DNA from 2 places in the Microbulbifer bruguierae genome. Region 1 is predicted to be linked to the other one. Evidence: predicted binding sites of a transcription regulator. Region 1 holds the regulator's gene; the other holds the start of a gene.

Evidence for each region. Region 1 encodes sigma-54, which starts transcription at its own class of promoters, with help from an activator protein. Its sites were predicted from a motif close to TGGCACANNNNTTGCNNT; they were not measured.
Region 2: a site for sigma-54 is predicted at 2,069-2,086, ahead of glnA (glutamate--ammonia ligase). Genes of this name have one in related genera too.

What each region holds. Positions count from the first base shown of each region.
Region 1 is NZ_CP118605.1:1,559,566-1,562,984, reverse strand. Features, by position in the region: gene ptsN (PTS IIA-like nitrogen regulatory protein PtsN) at 28-489, opposite strand; gene hpf (ribosome hibernation-promoting factor, HPF/YfiA family) at 518-808, opposite strand; gene PVT68_RS06685 (RNA polymerase factor sigma-54) at 974-2,440, opposite strand; gene lptB (LPS export ABC transporter ATP-binding protein) at 2,685-3,410, opposite strand.
Region 2 is NZ_CP118605.1:2,958,694-2,962,112, reverse strand. Features, by position in the region: gene PVT68_RS12375 (DUF4124 domain-containing protein) at 1-417, opposite strand, end outside; gene glnA (glutamate--ammonia ligase) at 598-2,004, opposite strand; gene thiI (tRNA uracil 4-sulfurtransferase ThiI) at 2,388-3,419, shown strand, end outside.

The DNA of each region.
Region 1 (3,419 bases):
CAGGAGCCGCCGGATGGGCAGCAGGCATTATGCCGCGGCGGCGCTGTTTATGGCCAGTGCGTAGAGTTCGTCGCTGGTGGTCGCCTCGCGCAGCTTTTCCCGTACCCGGCTGTCACTGAACAGGGCGGCGATTTCCGCCAGGGTGTCGAGGTGTTCCTGATCCGCGCCTTCCGGTACCAGCAGCGCAAACAGCAGGTCTACGGGTTGGCGGTCGATCGCGTCAAAGTCTACTGCGGGAGAGGTGGTGCAGAGGACGCCGATTGGGCGCTCACAGCCGGGCAGGCGACAGTGGGGGATAGCGACACCCTCACCGATGCCGGTGGAGCCCAGGCGCTCCCGGGCTACCAGCTGGTTGAACACAGTGTCCGAATCCAGTTCTGGGTATTGTTCAGAAATCGCCTGGGCGATGTTGAGTAACAGCTTTTTCTTGCTGCTCCCCGCCAGGTGGCAAAGGCTCAGGCGGGGAGAGAGTAGTGCGTCCAATGTCATATCTTGCTGGTGGTCCAACGCTAGCGGTCTAGCGGTGACTGCGTAACTTTTCTTTGTGTTTAAGCAGTTGCCGGTCGAGTTTGTCGGTCAACGCATCAATCGCCGCATACATATCGTCCGCTTCCGAGTCTGCATACACATCCTTGCCATTCACGTGAATCCGCGCTTCGGCTTTCTGGATCAGTTTGCTGACGGAAAGAATGACCTCAGTATTGGTGATCAGGTCGTGGTGGCGGGAGAGTTTGTCCAGTTTGGTCAGGCAGTAATCGCGAATCGCCGGAGTCACTTCTACGTGGTGGCCACTGATGTTGGTCGGCATGGATTTCTCCTCATCGGGTTCAGCACAAACTGGCTGCACCCCCGCACAGGGCGGCACCCTACTAGGAAGTGCGCCAGAATGGAAGGATACACTCAATGTCTGGCTATTGGTTGTCCAGAAAGTGTACGAAGAGAGGTTACTGCGCCCATATTTTGACTGTTACAGTCAGACCAGTCGCTTGCGCTCGCTAGACGAAGGGATTCCCATGGACTCGCGATATTTGGCTACGGTGCGCCGGGCTACCTTGATGCCCTGGGCGTCTAGCTCCTGGGTAATCTTGTTATCGGATAGTGGCTTGCGCGGCTGCTCGCCGTCAATGAGCTTGCGGATCAGGGCGCGGATGGCGGTGGACGAGGCATCCTCGCCAGAATCGGTGCTCACGTGGCTGGAGAAGAAGTACTTGAGCTCGAAAACCCCGCGGGGAGTGAGCATGTACTTCTGGGTGGTTACCCGGGAAATGGTGGATTCGTGCATGCCGATAGTTTCGGCAATATTGGCCAGCACCATCGGCTTCATGGCTTCCGGACCCTGTTCGAAAAAGCCCTGTTGTTTCTCGACGATACAGGTTGCCACCTTGAGCAGGGTTTCGTGCCGGCTCTGCAGGCTTTTCAGGAACCAGCGCGCCTCCTGCAGGTTATCGCGCAGGTAGTTGTTTTCGGTGGAGTTGTCTGCGCGCTTTATCAGGGAGGCATAGGCGTCATTGATGCGCAGTTTGGGGGTGGTTTCCGGGTTCAGCTCCACTACCCAGCGCTGTTGCTTGCGGCTCACGATCACGTCTGGAACCACGTACTGGGGCTCTTCGCCACCAAAGGCTTCGCCGGGGTAGGGGGTGAGAGTCTGAATCAGGCGCATGACTTCGCCCAATTGTGCTTCGCTGAGACGGGTGCGCCGGCTCAGCTGACGGAAGTCCCGCTTGCCCAGCAGGTCCAGGTGCTGGCCGACTACGATCAGCGCCTGTGGCAGCCAGGGGGTCTGCTCAGGCAGTTGCCGCAGCTGTAACATCAGGCTCTCGCGCAGATCGCGGGCGCCACAGCCCACCGGTTCAAACTGCTGGATGGTTTTCAGTACCGCCTGCACTTCGTCGACATCCACGCCAATTGCGACGGCTATCTCTTCCAGCTCCGCAACCAGAAAACCGTTAGGGGCGATAGCGTCAACCAGGGCTTCGCCAATGTGCTTGTCTTCGGCAGTCAGCGGCGTCAGGTTGAGTTGCCAGAGGAGGCTGTCCTGCAGGCTTTCTGATGCGGCATTGCGTTGCTCGAGGGCGTAGTCTTCGCCCTCGTTGCCCTGGTAGCTGTTGTTGGTATAGATGTCGTCCCAGCGGGTGTCGACCGGCAGGTCGTCAGGGATGTCACTATTCCAGTCGCTGTCAGCGCTGGCGTCATTTTTTGTGTCAGCTGCGCCGTCGCTGTCTTCGCGCTGGGCTCCCTCCTGAGAGGGGGTGTTCTGTTCCTGATGAGATTCGCCGGCGTGCTCGTCAAAATCCGCTTCGAGTAACGGGTTGCTGTCCAGTGCGGACTGGATTTCCTGCTGCAGGTCCAGGGTCGACAGTTGCAGCAGGCGGATAGCCTGTTGCAGCTGCGGCGTCATCGTCAGCTGAGTGCCGAGTTTTAACTGGAGTGACTGCTTCATAGGAGTAGTGCCGGCAGAAAATTCTGGCGTGAATCCGCCGCGACAAATTCTGGGTTTGAAGCGGCGGCGTAAAGCTCATTTGCTGCAGACTACCGCGGAGGCATACGGAACACAAGCGGCACGTTAAGCAATAAGCGTGCCGAAAAATTGGTGAGCAGAGAGGAATGTTGGGGGTCGTTGTGCGGAATTGTGACAGACATCTGTATAGGAGCGGGGAAGTGTGGATGCAACTACTCGGATCCGCTCAGATAGTGAAGTCGTGTCCCAGATAGACGTCTTTTACCTGTTTGTTTTCGGCGACGTCTGTGGGGGCTCCTGCGGCGATGATATGGCCCTCGCTGACGATATAAGCAATTTCACAGATGTCCAGGGTCTCGCGCACATGGTGATCGGTGATCAGCACACCGATTCCGCGATCCCGCAGATGGCGGATGATCTGCTTGATATCGTTGACGGAAATGGGGTCCACCCCGGCAAAGGGTTCATCCAGCAATACAAATGCCGGGTTGGTGGCCAGTGCGCGGGCAATTTCCACTCGTCGGCGTTCACCGCCGGAAAGTGCCATGCCCAGGCTCTCGCGGATATGCGTGATGTGGAATTCTTCCAGCAGGGCTTCCAGCTGCTGCTTGCGCTGATTGCGGTCCAGGTCCTTGCGGGTTTCCAGAATGGACAGGATGTTGTCCTGTACCGACAGGCGGCGGAATACCGACGCCTCCTGGGGCAGGTAACCGATTCCCTTGCGGGCGCGGCCGTGCATGGACAGTCCGGTAATGTCTTCGTGGTCGATCAGTACCTGTCCGGCATCCGCCTGCACCAGTCCGGCGATCATGTAAAAGCAGGTGGTTTTTCCAGCCCCGTTGGGGCCCAGCAATCCGACGACCTGGCCACTGGAGACGCTGACGGATACATCGTGTACAACTTTGCGCTTTTTGTACTGCTTGGCGAGGTGTAACGCTTTGAGCGTCGGCATAGTCAAATC
Region 2 (3,419 bases), 1.4 Mb from region 1:
GTAGAATGCATAACCGTCCCTCGGCACCGGCTCCATCGCTACCTGCAGCACGATAAACCGCTGCCCCGGAGTGATGGTGGCGTCGTTGACCGGGCTGACGATGGCAAAGTCCACCGGGCCCTGGTCGCGATCCTCATAGCGCTTGTCGTCCTGGTCCCGCGGCGACAGCTTGCGGGTAGGCAGGGGGAGCGGCGGCGCTACCGGTTGCACATTGGTGGGACCTATTTTGATCTTTTCGGCTTTCTTACCCGGTGGCGGGGTATCGCTGAATGTCACCTTGCCGTCCGGGCCGACACTCCGGTAAACACTGGTACCTGAGGGCGCTGACGAGCCCTTCTCTTCGCCCGCAGAAGTTTCCTGCTGTGCCATTACCGGTGCCGCCAGCAGCGCCAGCAACACTGAAATCAGTCTGATCATGGGCCGTCCCGCCTCTCATTTTTACTGTGCCGTAGGTTAAGGCTAGCCATCTGCCACACAAAAAAAAAGCCCGCACCAGAGGCGCGGGCTTTGTCGCCATCTTTACACCGCCCTTGCGTTAAACGCCGGGGCAATGCACCGATGACCTCTGCCTCGTAGCAGGGCTACTTGGCAGAACGCTTAGCAAGAGTAGTACAGCTCAAACTCAACCGGGTGAGTGGTCATGTTGATACGCTGAACTTCTTCGCGCTTCAGGGAGATGAAGGCGTCGATGGCGTCGTCGGTGAATACACCACCTTCGGTCAGGAAGGCGCGGTCCGCGTCCAGTGCGTCCAGGGCCTGTTCCAGGCTGGAAGCAACGGTCGGGTACTCGGCCAGCTCTTCCGCCGGCAGGTCGTACAGGTCTTTGTCCGCCGCGTCGCCAGGGTGGATCTTGTTCTTCACGCCGTCGAGGCCAGCCATCAGCAACGCTGCGAAGGCCAGGTACGGGTTGGCGGTCGGATCCGGGAAACGGGTCTCGATACGCTTGCCTTTCGGGCTCGGCACGAACGGAATGCGGATGGACGCAGAGCGGTTACGCGCAGAGTAAGCCAGGATAACCGGTGCTTCGAAGCCCGGAACCAGACGCTTGTAGGAGTTGGTAGAAGAGTTACAGATGGCGTTCAGTGCACGCGCGTGCTTGATGATACCGCCGATGTAGAACAGGGCAGTTTCAGACAGGCCAGCGTAAGCGTCGCCAGCGAACTGGTTAACGCCGTCCTTGCTGAAGGACTGGTGCACGTGCATACCGGAACCGTTGTCACCTACCAGCGGCTTGGGCATGAAGGTGGCGGTTTTGCCGTAAGCGTGCGCTACGTTGTGTACCGCGTACTTCAGGATCTGAACTTCGTCCGCTTTCTTGGTCAGGGTGTTGGCGCCAACGCCGATTTCACACTGGCCAGCAGTACCCACTTCGTGGTGGTGTACTTCGATTTCCAGGCCCATGGCTTCCATGGCGGAACACATGGCGGCGCGGATGTCGTGCAGGGAGTCAACCGGCGGAACCGGGAAGTAACCACCTTTTACGCCCGGGCGGTGACCCATGTTGCCGTCCGCGTAGCTGGCGCCGGAAGACCAGGCCGCTTCTTCGGAGTTGATTTTGTAGAAGGCGCCACCCATTTCGGCACCCCAGGTGATGTCGTCGAATACGAAGAACTCGGGCTCCGGACCGAACAGAGCGGTGTCACCGTAGCCAGTGGACTTCAGGTATTCTTCAGCGCGCAGTGCGATGGAGCGCGGGTCGCGCTCGTAGCCCTGACCGGTGATCGGGTCAACGATGTTACAGCGAATGATTACGGTGGCTTCGTCGGTGAACGGATCCAGGAACGCAGTTTCGTCGTCCGGCATCAGGATCATGTCGGATTCGTTGATGCCCTTCCAACCAGCGATGGAAGAACCATCGAACATCTTGCCTTCTTCGAAGAACTCGCCACCAACTTCCTTAGAAGGAATGGAAACGTGTTGTTCCTTACCTTTGGTATCGGTGAAGCGCAGGTCTACCCATTTTGCTTCGCTCTCTTTGATGAGTCCGAGCGTTTTCGCTGACATTGCAGTCCTCCAAGAATGAAAAGTTATGTGTCGCGCCAATTCGCTTTATCTTGTGGCAACTGTCGAAGCAAGGAGTGTGCCAAATTGGGGCAAACTGGCTGGAAAAAAGTTAGTGTGTCCGCAAACGGCCGCCTGCGGCCGGAAATTGAGCTATAGGAACCCATTTGCGCCAGCCGGGACCGTGGGAGCCAATACGATAGTCCCAAAATTGGTGCTTCGAAATAGCAATTTGCACCATTTTGGGCCTCCCTGGTCACAGAAAGCACCAAAACGGTGCTCAAGCAATTTCCCGGTAGCGAGTTTATAATTCGCCACCTTTTCCGGGAAGTCCGTCAGTCTCATCCCGGCATCAATTTCAACCGTGGTATCCGGCACAACTCCCTATGCATTTCGTCGTCAAATTTTTTCCAGAAATCACCATCAAGAGCAACCCGGTGCGCAAGCGCATGTCGCGCCAGCTGGCCGACAACCTGCGCAAGCTCATGCGACAGCTGGACGACCGCATCCAGGTGCGCAAGGACTGGGAAAAGATTGATGTCGTCGCGCCGGATGCAGTATCCCACCTTTGCGAACGCATTGAAGAGGTACTGGCGCACACCCCGGGCATTGCCAACTTCGCCAAGGTGCAGCAGTTCCCCCTCGGCGATCTCGACGATATCTACCAGAAGACTCTCGCCATTTGGGGCCCACAGCTCACCGGGAAAACCTTTTGTGTGCGTGTAAAACGCACCGGCAAGCACGATTTCCAGTCTCTGGACGTGGAGCAGTTTGTAGGTGGTGGCCTCAACCAGAACACCGATGCCGCCGGTGTAAAACTGAAAAACCCCGACGTCACCGTGAAACTGGAAATCCGCCACGACAAGCTGAATGTGATCGAGCAGCTGCACCAGGGGCTTGGCGGCTTCCCGCTCGGCACCCAGGATCCGGTAATCTCGCTGGTGTCCGGCGGTTTCGACTCCACTGTGGCCAGCTACCTCACCATCAAGCGCGGCATCCGCACCCACTACCTGTTCTTCAACCTGGGCGGGCGCCAGCACGAACTGGGAGTAAAGGAAGTGGCGTTTTACCTGTGGGAAAAATACGCCGCATCCCACCGGGTGAAATTCATCACCGTGCCCTTCGATGAAGTGGTAGCGGAGATTCTGGAAAAAGTGGATGACTCCTACATGGGCGTAACCCTCAAGCGCATGATGCTGCGCGCGGGCTCGGTAGTCGCCAAAGAGCTGGAGGTTGATGCGCTGGTCACCGGTGAGGCCATCGCCCAGGTGTCCAGCCAGACCCTGAAAAACCTGTCGGTGATCGACAGTGTCACCGACACGCTGGTGCTGCGCCCACTGATCACTTCCGACAAGACCGATATTATCCGCACCGCGCGCGCCATCGGCACCGAGGAATTCGCCGCGAATATGCCGGAG